DNA from 4 places in the Rouxiella sp. Mn2063 genome. Region 1 is predicted to be linked to each of the others. Evidence: predicted binding sites of a transcription regulator. Region 1 holds the regulator's gene; each other region holds the start of a gene.
What was found. Region 1 encodes Fur, which represses iron uptake genes when iron is present. Its sites were predicted from a motif close to ATAATAATGAGAACNACTATCAA; they were not measured.
Positions count from the first base shown of each region.

Region 2: ACL9RG_RS07645 (TonB-dependent siderophore receptor) is a predicted target of Fur. The motif match lies at 1,178-1,200, and genes of this name have one in related genera.
Region 3: ftnA (non-heme ferritin) is a predicted target of Fur. The motif match lies at 1,951-1,973, and genes of this name have one in related genera.
Region 4: entS (enterobactin transporter EntS) is a predicted target of Fur. The motif match lies at 1,947-1,969, and genes of this name have one in related genera.

Region 1 covers NZ_JBMOUD010000009.1:51,418-54,604, reverse strand. The annotation lists gene ACL9RG_RS14280 (family 20 glycosylhydrolase) at 1-928, shown strand, start outside; gene fur (ferric iron uptake transcriptional regulator) at 1,097-1,543, opposite strand; gene fldA (flavodoxin FldA) at 1,843-2,370, opposite strand; gene ybfE (LexA regulated protein) at 2,563-2,844, opposite strand.
Region 2 covers NZ_JBMOUD010000004.1:34,711-37,897, forward strand. The annotation lists gene ACL9RG_RS07645 (TonB-dependent siderophore receptor) at 1-1,138, opposite strand, end outside; gene ACL9RG_RS07650 (helix-turn-helix domain-containing protein) at 1,309-2,094, shown strand; gene ACL9RG_RS07655 (SLOG family protein) at 2,167-2,514, opposite strand; gene ACL9RG_RS07660 (Na/Pi cotransporter family protein) at 2,550-3,187, opposite strand, start outside.
Region 3 covers NZ_JBMOUD010000003.1:298,096-301,282, reverse strand. The annotation lists gene copD (copper homeostasis membrane protein CopD) at 1-605, opposite strand, end outside; gene copC (copper homeostasis periplasmic binding protein CopC) at 608-994, opposite strand; gene ftnA (non-heme ferritin) at 1,240-1,746, opposite strand; gene ACL9RG_RS06815 (DNA polymerase III subunit theta) at 2,198-2,428, shown strand; gene ACL9RG_RS06810 (metal ABC transporter permease) at 2,480-3,187, opposite strand, start outside.
Region 4 covers NZ_JBMOUD010000007.1:220,503-223,689, reverse strand. The annotation lists gene fepG (iron-enterobactin ABC transporter permease) at 1-775, opposite strand, end outside; gene fepD (Fe(3+)-siderophore ABC transporter permease) at 853-1,824, opposite strand; gene entS (enterobactin transporter EntS) at 2,059-3,187, shown strand, end outside.

The DNA.
Region 1 (3,187 bases):
AGTGACATCCGGTAAGGTTGAAGATGTTGAGCACCTTGCCAGCCATTTTGCTATCGAAGTGAGCAAAATGGTCAACGATCACGGCATTGAGAAGATGCAGGCCTGGCAAGATGGTCTGAAAGATGCAAAAGACTCTAAGGCATTTGCCACTAAGCGCGTTGGAGTGAACTTCTGGGATGCGCTGTACTGGGGCGGTTTCGATAGCGTCAATGACTGGGCCAATAAAGGCTATGAAGTCACTATCTCCAATCCAGATTATGTCTACTTCGATCACCCTTACGAAGTGAACCCGCAAGAGCGTGGTTACTACTGGGGAACGCGCTTTAGCGACGAAGCGAAAGTCTTTAGCTTCGCCCCTGATAACCTGCCGCAAAATGCGGAAACATCGGTCGATCGTGATGGTAACGCTTTTGAAGCCAAGAGCGATAAACCTTGGCCGGGGGCTTTCGGGCTTTCTGGACAATCCTGGAGCGAGACAGTGCGTACCGACCAGCAGATGGAATATATGATTTATCCACGTATGTTGCCATTGGCTGAACGCGCATGGCACCGTGCTGAATGGGAGCTGGATTACCAAGCAGGCAGAAACTTCTCTGGCGGTAAAACCCACTTTGTTAATACCCAGGCGTTGGCTACTGATTGGATGCGTTTCGCCAACTTAATGGGGCAGCGTGAATTGCCGAAAATGGATAAAGCGGAGATTGGTTACCGTTTGCCAGTACCAGGAGCACGTATTGTTGATAAACAGTTGGTTGCTAATATTGCTTTGCCAGGTTTAGCGATTGAGTATTCGCAAGATGCAGGTAAACAGTGGCAGCATTATGACGATAACGTTCGTCCTCAGGTGCTGGGAGAAGTTTGGGTGCGTTCGGCCAGCGCCGACGGCAAGCGTTTTAGCCGCGAGGAGCGAGTGGACATCATCCAATAAACGAAGGTCTTAGCTTCAATCATCACAAACGCAGGCCTCGAATTTCGGGCCTGTGTTTTTTTGCGGGCAATAACGAATAAATAACGGGCATAAAAAAACCGCTTTTCAGCGGTTAATCTGTTAAGAATTAGGCGAGTACTTTCTTTCTCACTTTGCCTTAAATCTTATTTAGCCTTCACCGTGCAATGTGTCGTCTTCGCGGCAATCGCCAAGTTCACAGTGACCGTAGAGATAAAGACTATGGTTAGTCAGCTTAATTCCATGTTTCTTGGCAATTTCGCGTTGGCGAGCTTCAATATACTCGTCTCTGAACTCAATAACGCGGCCACAATCTAAGCAGATCAAGTGATCGTGATGATGTTGCTGGGTCAATTCAAATACAGACTTACCACCTTCGAAATTGTGGCGAGTCACGATACCAGCGTCGTCGAATTGGTTCAGCACGCGGTAAACCGTTGCCAGGCCAATTTCTTCGCCCATATCAATAAGTTCTTTATAAAGATCTTCCGCGCTGACGTGGTGACCAGCTGGAGCTTGCAGCACTTCCAGAATTTTCAGTCGTGGAAGCGTGACTTTTAGGCCGGCTTTCTTCAGTGCGGTGTTGTTGTCAGTCATGCGGATTCAGTCCTGTCACTATGCTAATCAAGTTGAGGCAAAAGCCTTTGGCATCGGTTGGCACAAAAATTAACGTTTTGTTATAGGATTGTCGAGCTATAGCAAAACGGTGGGCTGTTAAAAACGATCGTTTACGTCAGACATGCTGGTGGCCGAACTGACTTACTCGATAAAACAGATGTACTAAGTGTACCTTGATACGTGGAAAAGTCACAATTTTGTTGCTGTTAAATTGTTAATTGCAGTAATAGTTTTTACCCCTTAAATGTTAAGGGGTAAATCAGTTTATGCTGTGCTTATCAGCCGATAATTTCAGATAAACTTAACTCTTCGGTGATTTGTTTCACCCAAGCTTCAACACGTTCGTTGGTTAATTCTGGCTGGCGGTCTTCATCGATAGCTAATCCAATGAAGTGAGTATCATCGGCCAAACCTTTTGAGGCTTCATAGTGATAACCTTCGGTTGGCCAGTGGCCAACGATGACGGCGCCGCGTGGCTCGATAATATCGCGCACTGTGCCCATCGCATCACAGAAGTATTCCGCATAGTCTTCCTGGTCGCCACAGCCAAATAACGCGACCAATTTACCTTCGAAATCAATTTCTTCGAGTGTAGGGAAGAAGTCATCCCAGTCACACTGCGCTTCACCGTAATACCAAGTCGGTATACCAATCAGCAAAATATCAAACTTCTCCAGATCTTCCTTAGTGCTTTTAGCGATGTCGTGAACTTCCACTACATCTTTGCCTAATTGTTTCTGGATCATTTTAGCGATGTTTTCAGTGTTACCTGTATCGGACCCAAAGAAGATACCTACTACGGCCATAAGTTTACCCAACCTCTTGTTCTTAATTAGTTCCTGGCAAAGTCATTTACTTTTTCAGGGGCACATGCGGAGGATGATAGCAAACTCACCAAGGAGATAACATGCCCGCATTCCACCGATTAATAAGAGGGCATTTTATCGGGCAATAAAGGGAAGTGTTATCGCCTTTGTGTGCTCTTTCGGGTGGAACAATTAGTCATGCAAATCGCTAAGATGTGCTAATAGCAACTCTTCGATAAGTTCACTACGACTGATATTTCGCTGTTCTGCCAACTTGTTCAGTGTATCAACAGCTTCAGCATTAATTTTTAGCTCTACGCGTCGCAAACCGTTAACTTTGTCACGGCGGAGCTGATTGCGCTTGTTAATCCTGAGCTGTTCATCACGGGAAAGCGGATTCGTTTTTGGACGCCCCGGACGGCGATCCTCAGCAAACAGATCAATCGTCGTGCGGTCCAGTTGTTCTTTTGCCATAGGTAAGCGGTACAACTAGGGAAGTTATATCAAAAGGCAGCATGCTGACTGTTGATTAGATGGTTAACACATTTCGGGCTGATATACCGGTCGATTTTCAAGATGCGAGGTAGCTTTCGCTTAACCGCTTCTTGGCATGACGTTGGTATAAACCCTAAACCAATTTAGCTTCTGCGCCCCATACCAAAAGAGCCGTCGGGGCGGCAAAATTACAGCGCGCAATCATACCCTAGCCGCACTGGCGTTCACAACGTCTAACTGCGCTGATATCAAGCTAAGTTGTTATGTTTAGCCGCTTTTTTGAGCGTTCAAACCACAGTGAAGCGATGAGAACAATGGCTGT
Region 2 (3,187 bases), on a different contig from region 1:
TATCAACATCGAAATCTTTCAGCTTCTCATTGATATGCATGCTGTAACGATGCACTTCGGGTGCATTCGCCACGACACCAAATGGATAAACCATCGCGTAATCGCTGCGAGTCTGCATATAACGCAGGTTCTGTTCCAGCGTCCAGACATCATCAAAATGATGGATAAACTCATAACCAACGCTCTCTTGTGAGCGACTGTAGTTATCAAAGCCCGGCTGTCCGCCGTAGAAATTACTCGGGATCTTACCGTTCGGGTTATTGACCAACGTGCCTTGCACCGGCAGTTGGTTAAAGAAACCCGCATCGGGATCTTTACGGAACTGGCTGAGGAAGGTCAGGCTGGTTTTGTCATCCGGCTGCCAGGTCAGGGTTGGCGCAATATCGTAATGTTTGTACTGGGTGTAATCGACCTGCGTATCGCTTTTCGAGGCCGTTGCGGTTACGCGTCCCAGCCAATGCTGGTCGTTATCCAATGCGCCAGAGAGGTCAAGACCGCCTTCTGTCAGATTATGGTTGCCGGTCGTGACATAAATTTCATGGATAGGATCGGCAGTAGCGCGCTTGCTGACCATGTTCACCACGCCGCCAGGGCTAGCCTGACCGTAAAGCACCGAGTTTGGGCCTTTGATCACTTCAATACGGTTAAGCAGATAGGCATCGTAATTCGGACGTGACCAATAGGTCACCGTCGGCAAACGCAGACCATCGAGGTATTCATCAGCGTTAAAGCCGCGCACGATCACGGTATCAAAACGGTAATCTGCCCCGCCAGCTTCAGATTGTACGCCGCCAAGATAACGCAGCGCCTGCGAGACGTTTTGTGCCCCCTGGGAAGCAATTTGCGCCTGGGTAACAACAGATACGCTCTGTGAGGTTTCCAACAGCGGACGGTTGCTTTTCGTCGCGCCGCTAGCCTGTTTCGCCACAAAGGTATCGGCATCATTATTGTTGGTATTTGACGATACAGTGACCGACGGCAACACCGTCGCATTGGCTGGCGCTGTAGAGCTGGTGGTCGTAGCCGTCGGTGCACCGCTGGCCGTCGCCGTTTCTGCGGCCTGCGTTTGCCAGGCAGCGAGCACCATAAGCAATGCCGCACTGACTGGCCGCGGTTTGAACCCGAATTTCCCCTGCATGTGTGTATCCCCGATAAAAAAGAAAGCGCAAAAATGAGGATACAAATGATAATCATTAACTTTTAATTGAACAGAGTGCAGGATAGAATGTTCTCGATGTTTTGCTATCAAATAACGCAAAACAGACATAACTCGGCGGATTTATCACAACTGATGAGCGATTGTTGGAAATGGACAAAACTTGGCGTAAAGGTTACGGTCTGGAAATTCCGGCGCAAGCCCCGACATTAGTGATGAGCAGCAAATTCTATCGCAACCAATCGCGAGAAAATTGGCACGCTCATGAGGCGGCACAACTGCTGTTTTGCACTCGTGGTGTCGTGCGTGTGCTAACGCCGCAGTCTTCCTGGACACTCGGGCCTTTACGCGCTATCTGGCTGCCTTCGGACTGTCCGCACGAGTTGCACGCGCTGGGCGATATTCAGGTACTCAATTTGTATATGGACAGACACAGCGGCGATGCATTTTGGCCCGAGTGCCATAGTCTTCACGTCAGTCCGTTGATGAATGAATTGCTGCAAAACCTATTATTGGCGCAAACCGCCACATCAGCCAATCCCTCTCGCGCGGCGCTAATCGTACCACTATTATTTGATGAACTGAAAAATACCCCTGATAGTCCTGTGTGTAAACTGCCCTTGCCAACCGACCGCCGTTTACTCAGCATTTGTGAATTGATGCTTGCCACACCGGATAACAATGCCACGCTGGATTTTTGGGGTAATAAAGTCGGTGCCAGCTCGCGCACCTTAACCCGTTTATTTCGCGAGCAGACCGGTATGACCTTTGCCCGTTGGCGGCAGCAATTAAGGCTCTCCGAAGCTATCGCGCAATTGGCACAGGGCGATACGGTGATGTCCGTTGCCAACAAGCTGGGTTATCACAGCCCGAGCGCGTTTATTTCGATGTTTAAAAAATCCTTGGGTGAAACGCCACAGCGCTATTTACGCACCTGAATAACGTTTACCCATATGAATAACCAGGGCGGGAAGCAGAGTATGACTGCTTTCCCGCCCTGGCTATGCCTGTCACATGTCGGTTTCGATGACTTTTATCCCGCGTTTTCTCGCCATATCGACAAAATCAGCCGTATCTTCGCCGCCCGGAAACACTAACATTGCGTCAGGTTGGCTATCTTCGAGCATAAACAAGTTACGTTTAGCCTCAGCATATTTGCCGTGTAGCGACCAATTAGGCGGATAGCGAACAATATTAGCATCCGCATCGCGTGCCCAGTTTTCGATCGTCGGTCCTAAAGACTGATGTCCACCATGAATGACGACGCTGATTCTATTGGCCTCATGGTACAAATCCAGCATTCTCTTGACGATATTAATATCGGCGTAAAATCGTCCGGCGGTTATTAGTATTCTCATTGTTAATCACTCTCACCTGCTTAGTTGATGCTCTTTTACGCGCTCTCGCCATAGGTGGCGTTGTCCTTGACTACCCCACCCAAACGGTCAATGACCGGGTACGCCACGGCCGCAATGTGATGATGTACACGGCGGTAATCACGCAGCACGCGCTGGAAAATATCTCCAGATTCGGCCCAGGCATTTTTATCTTCACGCAAGGTTTTAAAGTGTTCGCGGCTGGCAGAAGCCTCTAATTGGCGAATCACTTCTTTGCGTGCCACCAGTTGCTGCGCCGCATGTAGGTCTTCACCGAGAAACGCCGTGACCGCCATGCGCAGGCTAGTGAGGATCTCCCAATGCAATAGGCGGATATTGTTTAATTCAAACTCATTAAACACTTCGCTGCGGCGCGAGCGGCGCGTTGCCAATTGCGTCAGGCTGCTCGCCAGGATGTCTCCGGCATGTTCAACGTTGATCACAAACATCAAGATCTCTTGTGCCCTGTCAGCATCCGAATCACTTAAGCCGTCCTGCCCGAGATCCGCCAGATAGGCGCGGATCGCCGCACTGAGCAGATCTAAAGATTGATCGACTTGATGAATTTCCGTCGCAATTGACTGATCCAACTTCTGAAACAGCACAAAGACTCTATCGAGCATGATGCTGAGCATATCTGCCGAGCGCAGAGATT
Region 3 (3,187 bases), on a different contig from region 1:
ACAACAGCCAAATGCCCGTAGGTAGAGAACCTTAGCAGTGTTGCAATTGCATCCTGCCGTAAAGCAGGTTTTTTGGTGTACAGCAGACATGTCAACAATGGCAGCAAGCTACCAAACCAATAACTCGCGCTGAGCAAGTGTAATGCATGATTACTACGCTGTACCCAGCCTAACATGCCTTCGTTCATCGCTGCGTGCCCGATCAGCGCTTGGCTAATTAATGACAGAGTCACCAGCAGCAGCACACCTATCTCACGCCCGGGCAACCATTGATTTAGCAACAGCAGCACAGTGAATACTGCTAACAGCATGTGCCAGCGCCAAACCTCACCAAAGGTGGTAGTGAGTACCAATAGCCAGACGTTAAGATTGATACTGTCTTGCCAGCCATTCCCCATCATCCCGGCCTGAATCGCTAACATAGCAATTGCCGTGATTGCCATTGCCCAGACGGATATAGCCACCAACCGCTGGTTTTTAGCCACCAGCAGTTGGGAGAAAGTCTTAGGCGGCAACAACCGGATAAAAACCAAAGAGCCAAATAGCTGCATTAACGAGGCAAAATGGATAAACCGGCAAAGAACAAACAGTGTCGCCAGGCTCATAGTTATTTGACAGTGAAAATGTATTGTCCCTGAGTTTTGTGTCCATCAACGGAAACAACGTGCCATGAAACCTGATATTTACCGCTAGTCAGCGGCGTCGGCAGTGGGATCAGAACTTGAGTGTTGTCTTTTTCTGCGAGGGTGAAAGCACCGGTTTTAACAGGCTTGTTATCTGGGCCGTTCACTTCAACTTTGCTGAAGCTTGGCTCAACGCCTTCGCTGAAGCCTAGGGTTAGCTCAGTTGGAGAGCTGGTCACCACGGCATTAGCCGCCGGGGTTTCAGTTTTCAGGTGTGCATGCGCCATTGCCTGTTGTGAAGCCAGACCAAACAATACAACGCCCGCAGTAGCCAAAATACGCAGTGTAGAAGTAGATTTGTGCGACATGATTTCTCCCTAATTTTGAATTAAAAATGTAACGGCCCGGCAACTTTAACGCAAAGCGCCAGAGCGGTCTGTCAAAATTGTTTTTCGGAGATTTCTAAGGGGAGGAAATACGATGAATTGGCACGAAAAGCTAAAAAAATACCGCGTCTGAAGATCAAACGCGGTAATACAGATACCCACAATAATCGTGTTGTATCCGAGAAGCAAAACGTCGCCTACACGGACACAACGTCAAATGCGGCAGGTCATTAGGACTGTTGACTCTGTCCTACCATACCCTTCAAATCTTTATCAACGAAGAACAGACCATTGCCGGTGTTGCTCACCAAGCTCAGTTTATCCAGCACAGATTTGAACAATGTCTCTTCTTCATGCTGCTCTGCAACATACCATTGCAGGAAGTTGAAGGTTGAATAATCTTTTGAGGTCATCGCCGCATCAACCAATTCGTTGATACGTACAGTGATCAGTTGCTCGTGTTCATAAGTCTGTTGGAACACATCAGCCAGAGAAGCGAAATCAGTTGGCGGTGCGGCAATAGCGCCCAAAACAGGCAACGCTCCGGTATCGCTCAGGTATTTGAACAGACGTTGCATGTGGCCCATCTCTTCTTGAGAATGTTCTCTTAAGAAAGCAGCTGCGCCTTCAAAACCTTTTTCGCTACACCAAGCGCTCATCTGTAAATATAAATTAGCAGAGTAAAACTCAAGGTTAAGCTGGTCATTGAGTTTGGTAATCATTTCTTTCTTAAGCATAACGGCTCCATGAAATTAACTTTCAAGTAATATTCGGCAGGTGACTTACGTCATTTCAGTTATTATGCCAAGTTGAGGATAAAATAAAAACAAATATTTAAAAGCAAAAGCAATAATTTAACCATAAAATTACAACATGTTGATTTTAAAACACTTAATAAACCAACCAAGTTGTTATTGATAATTATTCAATAAAATCACTTTACATTAAAGAGAATCATTCTTATTCCTAATATAATATTTTATATATCCCCTCTTCATTTAAATTATGCCAATAAGAATAAATATAAATGATTGTGAATATCAATTAGATTAATTAAATTCTAAATAATAGCGTTCATTGAATCAATACTAAGACCGTTCACCTGTTGTCATGTGTCTTGTACAATGACGCCAACAATGCCTGTAACGGGCTTTATTCCATACATCACCCAATCAGCAGGAACCGTGAATGAACCGCAACTTAGCTGAAATCAGCAAAGAAGAGATGGATAAGATCAATGTTGATCTGGCCGCGTCCGGCGTAGCATTTAAAGAGCGCTATAACATGCCGGTGGTGGCAGAAATTGCCGAACGTGCGCAACCAGAACACTTACGCGAGTATTTCCGCGAGCGTGTTGCCCACTATCGGGCTGAATCACACAAGTTTTCGCGCCTGCCTTATGAGCCCAAAATGAACTAATACGTTGCAGCCAGAGCGGAAGGAATCACGCCTCCGCTCTGGCCCAAGGAACTACGCGTCAGGTTGCTGCGTTGAGAGGTTAGTTTTGGCATATTGTGACGATTTAAAATTGCTATAAAGCAATGCGATAACAAAAAGAATCGCCTGTAGAATTACAATACAGGGTCCAGTAGCCCCATCAATATGGAAGCTTATCAGAGTACCCACCACACAAGAGAACACGGAAGCGATTGTCGCTACCAGCAACATACGGTCAAAACTGCGGCACAGCATAAAAGCAATGATGCCCGGTGCAATCAGCATCGCAATCACCAGAATCACTCCAACGGCTTGCAACGACGCAACAATGGTCAACGCCAGCAGGCATAATAATCCGTAATGCAATACTCTCACCGGCAAGCCGACCACCCGCGCGTGGTTAGGGTCAAAACAATACAGCATAAAGTCTTTACGTTTTAACAACACCACAGCCAAGGCAAAACCAGCAATCCACAGCGTTTGCTGTAACTCACCATCGGTAATGCCCAAAATATTACCGAATAAAATATGGCTTAAATGTTGATCCGTATCGACTCGGGCAAACAACACTAACCCAAATGCAAACATGCCAGAAAAGACAATACCCATCACCGTATCCTCTTTGACCCGACTATTTTCCTTTAGATAGCCGGTGGCAATCGAGCAGAATATGCCGGAGAGAAAAGCGCCAATGACCAATGGGATGCCCATCACGAAGGCCAAAACAATACCCGGTAAAAC
Region 4 (3,187 bases), on a different contig from region 1:
GGCATAAACGGCGGGCTATCTGCGGTGCGACCAATGCAATAAACGAAATAGGACCGGCAACTGCGGTAGCGGCCGCGGTCAGCGCTACTCCCGCGAGCATCAACAATAGTCGAGATGGTTCGACAGAGACGCCAAGGGCACAGGCAGTATCATCGCCCATTTCTAAGAGCTTCATGCGTCGCGACAACAGCAGCGCCATCAGTAATGCAATAACAATCAGGCCAATCACCGGCGCGCTTTTGGCCCAGGTGATGCCGTTTAGCGAGCCGGCGTTCCATAGCCCGGCGCTGAGTGCCGACTCGAGCGAGGCGCTGATCAACAGCCAGGTATTTCCCGCCATAAACAGGGCACGCACGGCAATGCCCACGATAATCAACCGGAAGGTTTCTACACCGTTGCGCCAGGCCAATAGATAAACAATAGCGGCGGTGAAAATACCGCCAACCATCGCACCCGTTGTGATGCCGGCGATCCCGCTGTTAAACAACACCAGCGCGATCAGTACGCCGCTGTAGGCACCGCTATTGAAACCAATAACATCAGGGCTACCGAGGGGATTACGCATCAGCGATTGGAAAATAGCGCCGCTCACGCCTAAGGCCGCGCCAATGATCAGCGCCATGCTTACGCGCGGTAAACGCCATTGGTTGACGATCACTGAGAAATTACGCGGGCCTTCGCCACGCAGTGCATCAATCACCTGAGTTGCGCTTAACGACAATGTGCCGGTTCCCAGCGCATAAACTGCTAGCAGCAAGCAGATACACAGCAGCATAAGTGCAATAAGCCACTGGCGTGAGAGAACCTGACGAGGCGCGGATATCGCAGGGCGAGTAGTGAGTATTGTCACAATTAGCCCCTTCGCAGCATGGAACGCTGACGCACCAGAATAATCAGCACTGGCGCACCAAGCAGCGCGGTAATAATTGACACTCTTAACTCACCGGCCACCAACAAGCGGCCAACGATATCCGCGGTCAGTAATAAGATCGGGGTCAATAATAGCGTCCAGGGTAATGCCCAGCGCAAGTCTGGACCGGCTAAACGGCGGGCAATATGCGGCATCATCAAGCCGATAAAGGCGATAGGCCCAACGGCAGCGGTTGCTCCACCACACAACAGTGTTACCGCCAGCAGCCCGGCTAGTTGTGTGCCTGCGATACGGGTTCCCAACGCGGTTGCCAGTTCGCTTCCCATACTTAATGTATTTAATGCACGGGTCATACCTAAGGCAATCAGTGCGCCGAGGATAATCGGCGGCGTCACTGTACGAACTACCGCCATATTACGAATATCCAGCGAGCCAGCCTGCCAGAAGCGCAGCTGATCAAAAACCTGCGGGTTGAGCAACGAAATACCCGATGACATCCCTTCGAGTACTGCCCCCAACGCCACGCCTGCCAGCGTCAAACGTATTGGGTTGAGCCGCCCACCACCGATAGCGCCGATCATTGCGACGAGTAATGTGGCTAACATCGCGCCGACAAAGGCAAACCATAAATAGTGGCCAACGTCTGTGGCACCAAAGAAAGCAATACCGATCACTACGGCAAAACTTGCACCGGCGTTGACGCCAAGAATGCCAGGATCGGCCAGCGGGTTTCGGGTAAGGGTTTGCATTAATACGCCAGACAGACCTAGCGCGATACCGGCTAAAATACCTGCCAGCGTGCGTGGAATGCGAGCATCGCTGACGATGACACAGTCGGCACTGTTACAAGTGCCGTTCAGCGCAGAAAGCACCGTTGCAAATGGAATAGACTTTGCGCCAATAGAGAGGCTGAGTACCACGACGCAAAATAATAGAACGGCAGCCAATAACATGCCGCCGACTTGATGCCAGCTGGAACGGGTGGGGCGCGTTAATGTGGACGCAATTTGAGAAGACGGCGGCAGAGTTCCTCTGCGTAAAAGCCTAACCATGGCAACCTGTTATATCAAATTGAATGATAATGATATTTATTATCGTTATTGATTGTATTTGTCTATGGTAACATGACTTATCGACTTAATGCAGCCTTCGCGCTGTGCCTTTTCACCCGTTGTTATGGGAATGCTATGGATAAGCCCTCGATTTTACTCAATTTTGGTCTGCTAAAAACCCACCCTGACTTTCGTGCGGTCTTCTGTGCTCGCTTCATCTCTATTGTGGCGTTAGGCATGCTCGCTATCGCCTTACCGGTACAAATACAGGCGATGACTGGCTCGACGATGTTAGTGGGTCTGTCGGTAACGTTAGCGGGATGCGGTATGTTCATCGGTCTGTTAATGGGCGGTGTTATGGCGGATCGCTATGAGCGCCGTCGATTGATCCTGTTTGCACGATCTACCTGCGGTATCGGCTTTATTGGTTTATGTATCAACGCACTTTTGCCGACGCCCTCGCTAGTGGTGATTTATCTGTTATCTGTATGGGACGGTTTTTTTGGTGCCGTGGGGGTCACCGCGCTATTGGCAGCTACGCCAGCTTTAGTGGGGCGAGAGAATATGGTGCAAGCCGGGGCGTTGAGTATGTTAACCGTGCGCTTTGGCTCTATTTTATCGCCCGCGATCGGTGGTCTGGTGATTGCCAGCGGCGGCGTGGCGTGGAATTACGCCTTAGCAGCGATAGGGACGGCATTAACCGTATTGCAATTGTTACGCCTGCCACAGCTCCCTCCGCCGCCACAACCGCGTGAACACCCGTTAAGAGCGCTGATTAATGGTGTCGGTTTTCTATTCCAAAACAAAGTTGTAGGAATGGTTGCCCTCATCGGCGCATTGTTAACCATGGCCAGCGCCGTGCGGGTGCTTTATCCGGCGATAGCGCAAATCTGGCAAATAGATACGGCGCATCTGGGTTATATGTACGCGGCGGTACCGCTTGGGGCGGCGATTGGAGCTTTCACCAGTGGACGGATTTCGCATTCCGCTCGCCCTGGCTGGATGATGTTGATCACGGCGATTGCCGCATTTGTTGCCGTTGGGCTATTTGGTTTGATGCCTTGGTATGGTTTGGCCCTGCTCTGTCTGGTGGCATTCGGTTATCTCAGTGCCATTAACTCATTGCTGCAATATGCGCTGATCCAGAATCTGACGCCGGATCATTTCCTCGGGCGGGTAAACGGCTTATGGACAGCGCAGAACGTGACGGGCGATGCATTTGGTGCATTATTATTGGGGGCGATGGGATCGTTGATGTTGCCGG